2 regions of the Streptomyces sp. NPDC018693 genome follow, and region 1 is predicted to be linked to the other one. Evidence: riboswitches for the same ligand, from Rfam matches in the RefSeq annotation. Region 1 holds a riboswitch; the other holds the start of a gene.
What was found. A riboswitch is a leader RNA that binds a small molecule or an ion and turns the genes downstream of it on or off. The one in region 1 is predicted to bind glycine.
Positions count from the first base shown of each region.

Region 1 (7,483 bases):
ATGACCTTGTGGTTGATCTCGGTGGCGATCTTCGCCTTGCCGGCGTCGTCCAGCGTGGTGACGTACTGGTCGAACAGGCCGTCGATCGTCTTGTCCTTGATCAGGGCGTAGTTGTTGTTACCGCTGTCGAGGATGTACTTGCTGTTCCACAGCGGCAGACCGTAGCCCTGGACGGACGGGAAGTCGGGGCCCCAGCCCATGATGATGATGCCGTAGCCCTTCTTGGCCACGTTGGAGGGGCTGCCGATGATGCCGGAGGTCTGCGAGCCGTCGTACTGGTCGATCTCGGCGTCGATGCCGACCTTCTTCAGGGACGCCTGCAGCGACTGGGCGGTGGCCACCTCGACCGGCTTGTTGTTGCGGACCGCGATGGTGGTCTTGAAGCCGTTCGGCTGACCGCACGCCTTCAGGGCTTCCTTGGCCTTCTCGATGTTGCCGCTCTTGTTGGCGCCGGCGATCTCGTACGGGTCGTACTTCTGGCCCTCGGAGCCCGGGACGGACGGCGGCAGCATGTTGGTGCCGATGTCACCACCGGCGACGGGGCCGCCGCGCGCGGTCTGCAGGGAGACGTGGTCGGCGCCGTAGATCACGGCCTTGCGGCACTCGATGTTGTCGAACGGCTTGACGCTCTGCGGGAAGACCGCGTAGCGGATGTAGCCGGAGACCGGGTTGTCCAGGTTGCCCTTGTGCTCCTTCAGGGCGGTGGTGCGGCCCTGCGGGGACATGCCGGTCTGGTTGATGTCCAGGTCCAGGTCACCGTTGAGCAGGCGCTGGTCCAGCTCGTTGGCGTTGGAGAAGATCTCGACGGTGATCTTGTCCGGGTACGCCTTGCGGATCGGGTCCGAGTCCTGCTTCCAGTTGTCGTTGCGGACCAGGGTCAGACCCTTGCCCGGGCTGTACGACTCGAACTTGTACGGGCCGGAGGAGAACGGGCGCAGGGTGTACTTGGCCTTGGTGTCCTTGTCCTGGCGGACCGGGGACGCCGAGGTCAGGCCCAGCATCTCCTCGAAGTCGGAGTTGGCCTGCGGCAGCTTGAAGACGATGGTCTTGTCGTCCGGCGTCTCGATGGACTTCAGACCGAGCTTGTCCGGGGAGGTGTCCTTGTACGGACCCGGGTACTCACCCTTGGGGTCGAGCACCTCCTTCAGGTACGTCGGACCACCGGACAGCACGTCCTGCGCCCACACGCGCTCTATGCCGTACTTGATGTCCTTGGAAGTGATCGGCTTGCCGTCCTCCCAGGTGACACCGTCACGCAGGGTGTACGTGTAGGTCTTGCCGTCATCGGTGATCTTCGCGAGATCGGTGGCGAGGTCCGGCGACAGCGTGGCGCCCTCCTTGCCCGGCGCCGGCGTGTTCGTGACGAGCTGACGGCTGTAGTAGCGGGAGAAGTTCCACATGAAGCCGTAGTAGCCACGCGTGGTGTCCCAGAAGTCGGCGTCCTGGGCGGCACCGAACTTCAGCGTGCCGCCCTTCTTGGCCAGGTCGGCCTGGGCGACCTTGTTGTTGGCGGCGTCGAAACCGGCGGCACCGGTCTTCGAACCGCCGTCACCGCTGTCGTCGCCACCGCCGCCGCACGCCGCCGTGGTCAGCAGCGCGGCGACCGCGGCGGCAGCGGCCAGGGCCTGCTTACGCCGCCCTGAGGTGCGTTGGGTAGTCACGATCTCGGATCCTCCGGTTTTGATGAGAGACCCCGTGCCAAGTGCCACGGGACGAAAGGTGATACGGCGGCTCAGCGCCCGGCCTTCGGGTCCAGCGCGTCCCGGACGCCGTCGCCGAAGAGGTTGAAGGCAAGGACGGTGATGAAGATCGCCACGCCCGGGACCACCATGTACATGGGGTCGGATTCGTAGTAGTCGAGCGCGCTCGACAGCATCTGCCCCCAGGACGCCGTGGGCGGCTTGACGCCCACGCCCAGGAAGCTGAGGGCCGCCTCGGTGAGGATGTTGGTGGGGATCATCATCGTCGTGTACACGATGATCGGCGCGACGAGGTTGGGCAGCAGTTCCTTGAACAGGATGTAGATGCGCCCGGCCCCCAGCGAACGGGCGGCCTCCACGTACTCGCGTTCGCGCAGCGACAGCGTCTGGCCGCGCACGACGCGTCCGATGTAGGGCCAGCCGAAGAAGCCGATGACCACGATCATCACGAACACACGCACGTTGGAACCGGTCAGGCCCAGCAGCTCGTCCGGCATGACCGACACCAGGGCGATGATGAACAGCAGCTGCGGGAAGGCCAGCAGACCGTCCATCACACGGCTGATGACGGAGTCCACCCAGCCGCCGAAGAACCCGGCGAGGACGCCGAGGACCGTGCCGAGGACCACCGCGACGAGCGCCGACAGGAAGCCGACCAGCAGCGAGATACGAGCGCCGTAGAGGATGCGGGCGAAGATGTCGCGGCCGTTGACCGGCTCGACCCCCAGCAGGTGCTCACCGCTGATGCCGCCCAACGAGCCCGTGGGGGTGCCGAACAGAGGGTCGATCAGTTCCTCGTGGTACTCGTTCGGGTCCTGTCCCAGCAGGTTGGTGATGACCGGGGCGAGCAGCGCGACCGTGATGAGGACGAGCACCACGATGCCGCCCGTCAGGGCGAGCTTGTCCCGCTTCAGCCGCTCCCAGGCGATCCGGCCCAGGGAGCGTCCCTGAACGGCCTTCGCGCCGGCGGTGGCGACCGCCGCTTCGTCGGCCGCGCTCGGGGCCGCCTCCGCGGTCGGCTCGTGCAATGGTGCCGTCATCTGGCAGGGACCCCTCTCAACCGGCGGTGACCGGCCCGCACTTGCCGCTGTAGCGGCGTCATCAGCCTTCGTACACAGGGGCGAACACCCAGACGAACACCCCTGGAGCGGGAGTCTTCAACGGTTCGGCGAACGGTTACCAGACTTGACGGTGAATGGATGCATAAACGTGATCCGGGCTGCGAGGTTCCGTTATCCGGACGGGGAGTCGCGGGGGGCGGACGCGAGGGCATGCCGAAGGGCCGGTTCGCGCAGTGCGGAACCGGCCCCGGGGTACTGCTGAAGGCGGTGTCTCAGTACGTCGCTGTGGCTCAGTACGGCCTGGGGTAGCCGTATCCGCCCGCCGCAGGCGCCTGGGCCGGGGCGGGGGGCGGCGGGGCCGCGTGGGCCTCGCGGTCGTAGAACGGGCGGGCGTTGGCCCGCATCCACATCGCGACCGGGTCGTACTCGTCGGTCATCGAGACCGTCGACACCGGCAGCCCGTCGGGTACGGCGCCCACGGACTGCTGCATCATCGCGCGTACCGCGTCCACGGCCTGCGGCGAGGTGTCGTACACGTCCAGGCCGATGGCCAGATACGGCGCGCCGAGCGCCGGCTGCACCCAGGCGCGGCGCAGCGAGCGGATCGCCGGCGTGCGGTGGGCGTTCTGCGCGAGCAGGGCGTAGAACTGCGGGATCTCGATGGCCGGTTCGGACAGCCGCAGCGGGCCGGGGGGCTGGCGGTCCAGCCCGGTCGCGATGCGGCGCAGATCGAGCCAGGGGATGCCGACGCCGCCGCCCGGGGCGTGCGGGTTGAGCCACAGGCCGTAGTGGTCCGGGTAGAGGGTGCGGGCCACGTCCAGGCCGTCGACCACCTCGTACGACCGGTTCCAGCCGCTGGCCGACAGCTCCTGGGCGGAGGTGACGCACGGGGCGTAGCCGTGGCCGTCGACCTCCATGCTGCCGTACTGGGCGTCGGGAGAACCGGCCTGGCCGTGCCACAGCAGCATCCAGATCTGGCCGGTGGCGGGCGTGGCGAGTGCGCGGAGCAACGCCTCATAGGCGTCGTAACGCCCGGGCGTGACTTGGCGCAGCATGTGCTCGACCTGGCCGGTCGCCGTGCCGCTCGCGCTCACGTTTACCGCCCTTTCAGAAGTTGCCCCGCGTTTGGGTCCAGCTTAAGCGCCTCAGGAGGTGGGGCCTGGTGTCCGTCTTGCGGGTGCCGGTCGTCGGTGGCTGGTCGCGCAGTTCCCCGCGCCCCTTGCTTACGTCCCCTGGGTGTAGAAGGGCCGTACGTTTTGCCTCATCCAGTCGGCCACCGGGTCCTCCGCTGCCACGTCGAGGAGGATCAGGTTCACCGGCCACCGCACGGGGACCTTGCCCAGGGCCCGCCCCAAGGCGTCGAGAGGCTCGGCGCGCAGGTCGCCGTCCCACTGGGAGAGTTCGACGCCTATGAACATGACGGGGGCGTCGGTCTCGACCGTTGCGAGGCAGCGGCGGGCCGTGTGGACCGTGGGGGTTGCCGCGAACTCCCGTGTCGCCGCGGAGAGGAAGTCGACCGGGTCGTCCTGCCAGTCGGGTTCGTAGAGGCGGACGCGGGCGCCGGTGGCGGGGCCGTCGAGGGGGGTGCGGCCGGCGCGGCAGAGTTCGGCGACCGCGGGCGGCGGCAGCGGGATGCCCACCGTGCCGTCGGGGTTGACGGCGATGCCGACCTGCGGGGGCAGGCCGCGGGCGAACTCCACGGCCGGGGCGATGGCGTACGACATATGCGCCCCGACGACCTGGCGGAACTGTTCCTCGGAGCTGAAGACGGGGACGTACGCCTGACCCTCGATCTCCAGTGTGGGCAGATCGAGGGGGACGCTGTCGGGGCCGCCGCCGCCCGGCAGCGGCACCCAGACGAAGCTGCGGCCGAGGACCTCCACGATCCGACCGCCGGCGCCCGGGACGCCGAGGGAGGCGGAGAGCACCTCCTCCAGCTCGTTGCCGGGCCAGCCGCCGTGCGGTTGGGGGTGTGCCTGTGCCGGGAAGTCCATCGTGTGTCTACCGCCTGCCGGGAACCGCTCTGTCGTGGCTGAAAGGCTAGCGGGTCATCGGCCGGTGAAACCCATGCGCGTCAGCGCGTTCGCCGCGTCCCGGTCCAGGACGACCGCCGAGCCGCAGCCGCGCGGCAGCCGGCCCCGCTCCACCGCGCGCAACAGGCGGGCGGCGGCCCGGCGGTGGCGCAGGAAGGCGTAGCGGGAGACGCCCCGGCCTCGGGCGCGCTGGCCTTCGAGCGCGGTGTCCGGGGTGACGTCGAGGATCAGCAGGTGCAGCCGGCCGCCGCGGCGGCGGGCCTCGCGGGCCAGCCAGGCCCGCACCCAGCTCTGGGTGCCGCAGTCGTGCACGACGATGCCCTCGCCGGTGCGCAGGGCGCGGCGCAGCCCGGCGTAGTGGGCGAGGCGGACCAGGGGGCGGTAGACGGCGTACGGCAGGAGGCGGGGGGCTCGGGTGTCGAAGCGGTCGCGGGTGTCCTGGGAGTCGATGCGCGGGCCCTTGACCGTGCGGCGCATGAGCGTGGACTTGCCGCTGCCCGGCAGGCCGGTGATCACTACCAGGTCGTGGGGGCCGAAGAGCAGGGCGCGGGGGCTGTGGCCGGCGCGGGAGCGCAGGTCGCGGACGACCGCGCGGGTCTGCAGGGCGGGGGCCGTGGGCTGCTCGGGCAGCGTGATGCCCGATGTGGTCGCGTACGCCGTGGTCCTGTTCACGTCATCGTCCTCCCCTGAGGTCAGGTGGTGACCTCCCCAACGTGCGTAAAGAGAAGGTAATGCCGAACGTACTGGCGGCGCCCTCGCGTTTTCGTGCGCGTACCGCCACAGGCCGGTTACAGATACGGCCTGCCGTGAGGCGGGGGCGGCGTGCAATGATGTGCGCGCCAACTGCATACCGGCCGCTTGAATCCGCGCGGGAGAGTCCCCAGGTCCTTGGACGTCTGGGGCGCCGAAGGAGCAAGTCCCTCCCTTGAATCTCTCAGGCCCCGTTACCGCGCGGGCGAGGCACATCTGAAAAGCGGGTCGCCCCCTCGGGGGTGGCTCCACCCAAGGTGCAAGCCGTGGTCGCCCCTGTGGCGGTCTCGGCGAACCTCTCAGGTTCCGATGACAGATGGGGAGGACCCTTTCTTGGGTACCTTCCTCGCCTTCCCCCACGCTCGACTTCGCTCGCGCGGGGGGACCCCCATCGCCTCTGGGAGACGACCGACCGATGAGCAGTACTGAACCCCGTGAGCTTCGTCGCACCGCGCTCGACGCGCTGCACCGTTCGCTCGGCGCGACGATGACCGACTTCGCCGGCTGGGACATGCCACTGCGCTACGGCTCCGAGCGCGAGGAGCACCTCGCGGTGCGCACCAGGGCCGGGCTGTTCGACCTCTCCCACATGGGCGAGATCACCGTGACCGGCGCCGAGGCGGCGGCCTTCCTCAACTTCGCGCTGGTCGGCAACATCGCCTCGGTCGGCGTGGGACGCGCCCGGTACACCATGATCTGCCAGGCCGACGGCGGCATCCTGGACGACCTGATCGTCTACCGGCTCGCCGAGACCGAGTACATGGTGGTCGCCAACGCCTCCAACGCCCAGGTCGTACTGGACGCGCTGACCGAGCGGGTGGCGGGCTTCGACGCCGAGGTGCGCGACGACCGCGACGCGTACGCGCTGATCGCCGTGCAGGGCCCCGAGTCGCCGGGGATCCTCGCCTCGCTCACCGACGCCGATCTCGACGGCCTGAAGTACTACGCGGGCCTGCCCGGCACGGTCGCCGGTGTCCCCGCGCTGATCGCCCGCACCGGCTACACCGGCGAGGACGGCTTCGAGCTGTTCGTGAAGCCCGAGCACGCCGTGGAGCTGTGGCAGGCGCTGACCAAGGCCGGCGAGGGCGTCGGCCTGATCCCCTGCGGCCTGTCCTGCCGCGACACCCTGCGTCTGGAGGCGGGCATGCCGCTGTACGGGCACGAGCTGACGACGTCCCTGACGCCGTTCGACGCCGGGCTCGGCCGCGTGGTGAAGTTCGAGAAGGCCGGCGACTTTGTCGGGCGTGCGGCGCTGACCGAGGCCGCCGAGCGCGCCGCCTCCCAGCCGCCGCGTGTCCTGGTCGGCCTGGTCGCCGAGGGCCGCCGGGTCCCGCGCGCCGGGTACGCCGTGGTCGCCGACGGCCAGGTGATCGGCGAGGTCACCTCCGGCGCCCCCTCCCCCACCCTGGGCAAGCCGATCGCGATGGCGTACGTCGACGCCGCGCACGCCGCTCCGGGCACGCCGGGCGTCGGCGTGGACATCCGGGGCAGCCATGAGCCGTACGAGGTCGTGGCGCTGCCGTTCTACAAGCGCCAGAAGTAGACACCGACCGTGACGCTGGGCACATTTCCGCTGCTCACGCACGCCTCCAGCAGTCCCCCATTCATCAGCACTCCCCCGCGTACAGGAGAATTCAGGCCATGAGCAACCCCCAGCAGCTGCGCTACAGCAAGGAGCACGAGTGGCTGTCGGCCGCCGAGGACGGCGTGTCGACGGTCGGCATCACGGAGCACGCGGCCAACGCGCTCGGCGATGTCGTCTTCGTCCAGCTCCCGGAGGTCGGTGACACGGTGACCGCGGGCGAGACCTGCGGCGAGCTGGAGTCGACCAAGTCGGTCAGCGACCTGTACGCCCCGGTGACCGGCGAGGTCACCGAGGTCAACGAGGACGTCGTCAACGACCCCTCGCTGGTGAACTCCGCCCCCTTCGAGGGCGGCT
Region 1 covers NZ_JBIRZZ010000011.1:282,863-290,345, forward strand. Annotated here, with positions in the region: gene ACH5AC_RS27400 (ABC transporter substrate-binding protein) at 1-1,661, opposite strand, end outside; gene ACH5AC_RS27405 (ABC transporter permease) at 1,733-2,740, opposite strand; gene ACH5AC_RS27410 (enhanced serine sensitivity protein SseB C-terminal domain-containing protein) at 3,052-3,855, opposite strand; gene ACH5AC_RS27415 (enhanced serine sensitivity protein SseB) at 3,985-4,755, opposite strand; gene ACH5AC_RS27420 (AAA family ATPase) at 4,810-5,466, opposite strand; glycine riboswitch at 5,654-5,754, shown strand; gene gcvT (glycine cleavage system aminomethyltransferase GcvT) at 5,960-7,087, shown strand; gene gcvH (glycine cleavage system protein GcvH) at 7,186-7,483, shown strand, end outside.

Region 2 (7,483 bases), on a different contig from region 1:
CGCACCCAGGCCACCACCTGGCTGCACCGCATGGACCTCACCGCCCACGCCGCCACCAAACCCCGCCACCTCTCCGGCGGCCAGGCCCAACGCGTAGCCCTGGCCCGAGCCCTCGCCACCAACCCCCGCCTGCTCCTCCTCGACGAGCCGCTGGCCGCCCTGGACGCGCGCACCCGTCTCGACGTACGCGCCCAACTCCGCCGCCACCTCGCCGCCTTCGAAGCAGTCGCGGTCCTGGTGACCCACGACCCCCTGGACGCCATGGTCCTGGCCGACCGCCTGGTCGTCATAGAGGACGGCTGTGTGGTCCAGCAGGGCATCCCCTCCGACATCGCCCGCCACCCCCGCACCGACTACATCGCCCAACTCGTCGGCCTGAACCTCTACCGAGGCCACGCGGACGGCCACACCGTCACCCTCGACGAGGGCCCCACCCTCACCACCATGGAACACCTCACCGGCCCGGCGTTCGTCGCGTTCCCCCCCTCCGCGGTAACCCTCCACCGCGAGCCCCCGACAGCCTCCAGCGCCCGCAACCTGTGGCGCTGCGAGGTCGCCGGCCTGGAAACCCATGGCGCCCAGATCCGCGCCGACCTCACAGGCGACCTCCCTCTCGCCGCCGACCTCACCAGCGTCGCGGCCGCCGAACTCGACCTGCACCCGGGCACGCCCGTCTGGGCAACGGTCAAGGCGACGCAGACCCACGCATACCCCGCCTGAACCGCCCATACGACTACCGTGGCTGCCCATGACCCTGAGCATCCGCAACCAGCTCCCCGGAACGGTCACCTCCGTCACCCCCGGCGGCGTCATGGCCACCGTGGGCATCCTCCTGTCCGGCGGCCGCCATCTCACCGCCGCGGTCACCGTGGAGGCCGCCGAGGAGCTCGGCCTGACCGAGGGCACCGCCGTACGCGCCCTGGTGAAGTCCACGGAGGTGTCCCTGGCCGCCGACCCGGTCGCGGGCCTGTCGATCCGCAACCAGCTCCCGGGCACGGTCGCCGGCGTCACCACCGGCGCCGCCATGGCCTCCGTCAAGGTGGCCGTCGACGGCGACACCCTGCTGACCGCCGTGATCACCAAGGACGCCGCGGTCGACCTCGCGCTCGCCGCCGGCACCCCGGTCGTCGCACTGATCAAGGCCACCGAGGTCTCCCTGGCGACACCCTGAGACACAAAGGGCCCCCACCCGAGCGGGTGGGGGCCCTCACCGATGACAACCGCCGGGATCAGTCCTCGTACGCGTCCAACGGCGGGCAGGAGCACACCAGGTTCCGGTCCCCGAACGCCTGGTCGATCCGCCGCACCGGCGGCCAGTACTTGTCGGAGGCGGAGACACCGCCCGGGAACACGGCCTCCTCACGCGTGTACGCGTGCTCCCACTTCCCGCCGAGCGCGGCAGCGGTGTGCGGCGCGTTCCGCAGCGGGTTGTCCTCGGCCGGCCACTCGCCCGCACCGACCTTCTCGATCTCCGCCCGGATCGCGATCATCGCCTCGCAGAACCGGTCCAGCTCGCCCAGGTCCTCGGACTCGGTCGGCTCGATCATCAGCGTCCCGGCCACCGGGAAGGACATCGTCGGCGCGTGGAACCCGTAGTCGATCAGCCGCTTGGCGACGTCGTCGACCGTCACCCCGGTCGCCTTGGTCAGCGGCCGCAGATCGATGATGCACTCGTGCGCGACCAGCCCGCCCGGACCGGTGTACAGCACCGGGTAGTGCGGCTCCAGCCGCTTGGCGATGTAGTTGGCGGACAGCACGGCCACCTGCGTGGCCCGCTTCAGCCCCTCACCGCCCATGAGTCGCACGTAGGCCCACGAGATCGGCAGGATGCCCGCGGAACCCCACGGCGCGGCGGAGATCGGCCCGACGCCCGTCTCCGGGCCGGCGGCGGGCTGCATCGGGTGGTTCGGCAGGTACGGCGCCAGGTGCGAGCGCACCGCGACGGGACCGACGCCGGGACCGCCACCGCCGTGCGGGATGCAGAACGTCTTGTGCAGGTTCAGGTGGGAGACGTCCCCGCCGAAGTGCCCCGGCTTGGCCAGCCCCACCAGCGCGTTCAGGTTGGCACCGTCGACGTACACCTGCCCGCCGGCCTCGTGCACCTGCGCGCAGATGTCCGCGACGTGCTCCTCGAACACACCGTGCGTCGACGGGTAGGTGATCATCAGCACCGCCAGCTCGTCACGGTACTGCTCGATCTTCGCGCGCAGGTCCTCGACGTCGATCTCGCCGTCCTCGGCGGTCCTCACCACGACGACCTTCATGCCGGCCATCACCGCGCTCGCCGCGTTCGTGCCGTGCGCGGAGGACGGGATCAGACACACGGTCCGCTGCTCGTCCCCGTTGGCCCGGTGGTATCCGCGTACGGCGAGCAGTCCGGCCAGCTCGCCCTGCGACCCGGCGTTGGGCTGGAGCGACACCTTGTCGTACCCGGTGACCTCGGCGAGGCGTTCCTCCAGCTCACGGATGAGCGTGAGGTAGCCCTCGGCCTGCTCGGCGGGCGCGAAGGGGTGCAGCTGCCCGAACTCGGGCCAGGTCACCGGCTCCATCTCGGTGGTCGCGTTGAGCTTCATGGTGCAGGAGCCCAGCGGGATCATCCCACGGTCGAGCGCGTAGTCACGGTCGGCGAGCCTGCGCAGGTAGCGCAGCATGGCCGTCTCGGAGCGGTGCTGGTGGAAGACGGGGTGGGTCAGGAACTCGTCGTCCCGCAGCAGCCCCGCAGGAAGCGCGTCCCCGGCGGCCGCGTCCAGCGCCTCGACGTCACCCTCGACACCGAAGGCCGCCCACACGCCGGCCAGCTGTGCCCGGACCGTGGTCTCGTCGCAGGAGACCGAGACATGGTCGGCGTCGACGGGGTACAGGTTGACCCCGTTCTCCCGAGCGGCCGCGACGACCTCGGCGGCCTTCCCCGGCACCCGCGCGGTCACCGTGTCGAAGAAGTCCCCGTGCACGACCTCGACGCCCCCGGCCTTCAGACCCTGGGCCAGGATCGCGGCGTACCGGTGCGTGCGCCGCGCGATGGTCCGCAGCCCCTCGGGCCCGTGGTAGACGGCGTACATCCCGGCCATCACGGCGAGCAGCACCTGCGCGGTGCAGATGTTGCTGGTCGCCTTCTCGCGTCGGATGTGCTGCTCACGCGTCTGCAGCGCCAGCCGGTACGCCTTGTTCCCGTCCGCGTCCACGGACACACCGACGAGCCGCCCGGGCAGGCTGCGCGCGAACTTCTCCTGTACGGCCATGTAGCCGGCGTGCGGACCGCCGAAGCCCATCGGCACCCCGAACCGCTGGGTCGTACCGACCGCGATGTCCGCCCCGAGCTCACCCGGCGACTTCAGCAGCGTCAGCGCGAGCAGGTCGGCGGCGACGGTGACCAGCGCGCCCAGCGCGTGCGCCTGCTCGATGACCGGCTTGATGTCGCGTACGGCACCGGAGGCGCCCGGGTACTGGATCAGCACGCCGTTGATCTCACGCGCGGCGATGTCGGCCGGGATGCCCTCGCTGAGGTCGGCGACGACGACCTCGACGCCCGTCGGCTCGGCGCGGGTCTCGATGACGGCGATGGTCTGCGGCAACGCGTCCGCGTCGACCAGGAACAGGCCCTTCTTGTTCTTGCCCATGCGCCGGGACAGGGCCATGGCCTCGGCCGCGGCCGTGCCCTCGTCGAGCAGTGAGGCACCGGAGGTGGGCAGCCCGGTCAGCTCGGCGACCATCGTCTGGAAGTTCAGCAGGGCTTCGAGGCGCCCCTGCGAGATCTCCGGCTGATAAGGCGTGTACGCGGTGTACCAGGCCGGGTTCTCCATGACGTTGCGCAGGACCACCGGCGGGGTGAAGGTGCCGTAGTAGCCGAGGCCGATCATGGAGCCGAGGACCTGGTTGCGGTCGGCGAGCGAGCGCAGCTCGGCGAGCACCTCGGCCTCGGTGCGGGCGCCCGGCAGGTCGAGCGCGTCGGCGTTCTTGATCACATCCGGGACCGCGGCGGCGGTCAGCTCGTCCAGCGAGCCGTAGCCGACCTGGGCGAGCATCTTGGCCCGCGCCTCCTGGTCGGGCCCGATGTGGCGCTGCTCGAAGGGGATCCCCTGCTCGAGCTCGGCGAGCGGCGTGCGGTGGGCGGTCATTGCGGAGGGCCTCCTGGTCTGACGCGACCTTCGAGGGGCACCACGGCGTGGGTGCCCCGACGGCCTCCCCCTCTGTCATCTCAACCTGAGAGCTTCACCGGGCGCCCGGGGGCGGCCGGTTTTCACCGTCGGTGAGAGCGGAAGCCGTCGACATCCGCCCTGCTTTCCAGAGTGACCTCGTCCGTGCGGTACGTGGGCCTGAGAGATTCCGGGGAGGATTTGCTCCTTCGGCGCCTCCGATGATCTCCGGAGGACTCTCCCGCACGGGGTCAGCAGCCGCTTGCCAGCCTACCAGCGAGGCCAACGCCGCAGCCTTCGAGTGGCCACCGAGCTGATTGTGCTCTTTTGTAGTGCTTACGGATGAGTTGCGACCAAGTGGAGGGACCGTGCAGACCGATATCGATCCACGCAACCTGATCGGCCGCAAGGCGTTCGACCGCGATGGCGTCAAGATCGGCACGATCGACGAGGTCTACCTCGACGACGCGACCGGCGTGCCGGAGTGGGCGGCCATACGGACCGGCCTGTTCAGCAGAGACGCCTTCGTCCCCCTGGAGCCCAGCGAACTGATCGAGGGCACCCTACGGGTCCCCTTCGAACGGGCTCTGATCAAGGACGCCCCCGACTTCGGTGTGGGCCGCCATCTCTCCCCGGAACAGGAACTGCAGCTCTACCACCACTACGGCCTGGACGTGGCCGCCCCTCCCCCGCTCCCGGACCACGACTTCGGCCGACTGGCGGGCGACACGGACGAGTCCTAGCGGGCACAGCTGCCGATCAGCGCCGCGAGAACCCCCCGCGGGTCGTACAGCGGGCGCGCCCCGCCCCGGACGACGCGGCGCGTCCCCTCGTCGACGGGCTCGGTCCGCGCCCACTCGGCCGTCCCGACACCCAGCTCCACCTCCAGCCCCGACCCGGTGGCATACCGCCACTCGGTCATCGGCCCCCAGGCCCGCGTGCGCACCAGCTCTCCGAGACCCAGCGGGCACCCGTCGTCGTACCGGGCCGGATCCGCCGTCAGCAGCACCAGGTCCACATCGGAGTCCATCCGCGCCTCTCCCCGGGCGCACGACCCGACGAGCAACAGCCCCATGACATCGGCCCGCCCCTCGGCCCACCGGACGACCCGCCCGACCACGTCCCGTATCTCGGTCTCCCGCTCCGGCGACACCCCGTCCGTGATCATGGAACCACCTGCCCCACCGACCCGGCCTCCGTCTCTCCCACAGTGCTCCCCTCCGGTCTCTCAGCTCTCTGTTGCACCAGCGGCAACGGCTCCGCCGGCTCCAGCCCGGGATCGTCGACCCGGAAGGTCCGCACCCGGCCCGGCTCCACGTCCGCGGGCGTCTCGAACCGCACGGTCACCCGTCCCAGCCCGCTGCCCTGCACCCACCCGTGCCCGAACTCGGTGTGCCGCACGTCCTGCCCCGGACGCCAGTGGTGCTCGGCCGGGGCCGGCTCGGCGGGCTCGGATTCGTCCGCCACCGCCTCCTCGTCGGACCCGTCGGCCTGCTCCTCCGCCGCCTGCGCGAACAGATCCTCCTGTGTGTAGTCGGCGAGACCCGAGACGCCCACCCCGAGCAGTCGCACCCCACCGGTCGTGTCGACGGAGTCCAGCAGCCGGGCGGCCGCCTCCCGCACCACTGCCGGATCGTCCGTGGGCCCGCGCAGCGTCTCGGAGCGGGTCAGCGTGGAGAAGTCGTAACGCCGCACCTTCAGCACGATCGTCCGCCCGGACAGCCCGGCCCCGCGAAGCCGCCGCACACACCGGTCGGCCAGCCGCTGCACCTCCAACCCCACCCGGACCCGGTCATGGATGTCCACGTCGTAGGTGTCCTCGACCGAGACCGACTTGGTCTCCCGCTCGGCCACCACCGGCCGCTCGTCGCGCGCCAGCGCCATCGCGTACAGCCCGTGTCCGTGGGCCTTTCCCAGCAGCCGCACCAGCTCGTCCTCGCCCGCCTCGACGATCTCGTCGACCGTGGTGATCCCCGCCCGCCGCAGATGGTCTCCGGTCGCCGGACCCACCCCGGGCAGGGTCCGCACCGACAGGGGCCCGAGAAGCGCCCGCTCGGTGCCCGGCTCGATGAGGACCATCCCGTTGGGCTTGGCCTGCTCCGAAGCGATCTTCGCGAGCATCTTGGACGCCGCCAGTCCCACCGAGCCCGTGAGCCCGGTGACCGCCCGTATGTCCGCGCGGAGCTTCGCCCCCGCGACCCGCGCCGACTCGCTGTCCCAGGCGGCTCCCCCGGCCTCCAGGTCCACGAACGCCTCGTCCAGGCTGAGCGGCTCCACCAGCGGCGACAGCGCCCGCAGCAGCGCCATCACCTGCTCGCTGATCGCCCGGTAGAAACCGCCCCGCGGGCAGAGATACGCGGCGTTCGGCGCCAGCCGACGCGCCTGGGCCATGGGCATCGCCGAGTGCACCCCGAACACCCGTGCCTCGTACGAGGCGGTGGCCACCACCCCGCGCGGCCCCAGCCCGCCCACGATCACGGCCTTCCCGCGCAGGCTCGGCTTGGACGCCTGCTCCGCCTGCGCGAAGAAGGCATCCATGTCGAGATGCAGGATGGTGGGCGCGTTTCTCACATCTCCGATGCTGCACCACACCACTGACAACGACCCCGCACCCTCCGGTGCGGCGCCCGTCAGGGGTTCAGACGGCGCGGTTGCGCCGGCGCGCCAGTTCGTCCGCCGGGTTGTGGCCGACGAGCGTCTCGCCGGTGTCGACGCGCTCCCCGTGCAGCTGCGACAGCGCGCTCTCCACGTCCCGCCACACCACGCCGACGGCGATCCCGAAGACGCCCTGACCACCCTGGAGCAGCGCGTGGACCTCGTCCGGAGAGGTGCACTCGTAGACCGTGGCGCCGTCACTCATCAGCGTCATGCGCTCCAGGTCACGGAAACCGCGTTCCCTGAGATGCTGCACGGTGGTGCGGATGTTCTGCAGCGAGACGCCCGTGTCGAGAAAGCGCTTCACGATCTTCAGGACGACAACGTCCCGGAAGCTGTACAACCGCTGCGTCCCGGACCCGTAGGCGGGCCGCACACTCGGCTCGACGAGCCCGGTGCGGGCCCAGTAGTCCAGTTGCCGGTAGGTGATTCCGGCGGCCGCGCAGGCCGTCGGACCGCGGTAGCCGATCTGCTCGGACGCCATGGACGTCGCCCCTCCGCTGCTCGGCACGGCCGCCGGTCGCTGCGGAACGTGATCGGCCGCGCCACCGGGAAGCCGGTACGGACCGTTCCCCGCGAACTCGCGTCCGGGAGCACCCCCAGCCGTACCGTCGCCGCTGCTTCTCACGCCGACCTCCGTCCTTGACCTGCCTTCTCGACGGTAGGCAGTCACCAGGGGTGCGTCAACGATCGCC
Region 2 covers NZ_JBIRZZ010000012.1:213,306-220,788, forward strand. Annotated here, with positions in the region: gene ACH5AC_RS28440 (ABC transporter ATP-binding protein) at 1-720, shown strand, start outside; gene ACH5AC_RS28445 (molybdopterin-binding protein) at 749-1,171, shown strand; gene gcvP (aminomethyl-transferring glycine dehydrogenase) at 1,230-4,115, opposite strand; glycine riboswitch at 4,292-4,387, opposite strand; gene ACH5AC_RS28455 (PRC-barrel domain-containing protein) at 4,502-4,876, shown strand; gene ACH5AC_RS28460 (nucleotidyltransferase domain-containing protein) at 4,873-5,301, opposite strand; gene ACH5AC_RS28465 (DNA polymerase IV) at 5,298-6,704, opposite strand; gene ACH5AC_RS28470 (MerR family transcriptional regulator) at 6,772-7,416, opposite strand.
Region 2: another riboswitch for glycine. It lies ahead of gcvP (aminomethyl-transferring glycine dehydrogenase); the one in region 1 lies ahead of gcvT (glycine cleavage system aminomethyltransferase GcvT).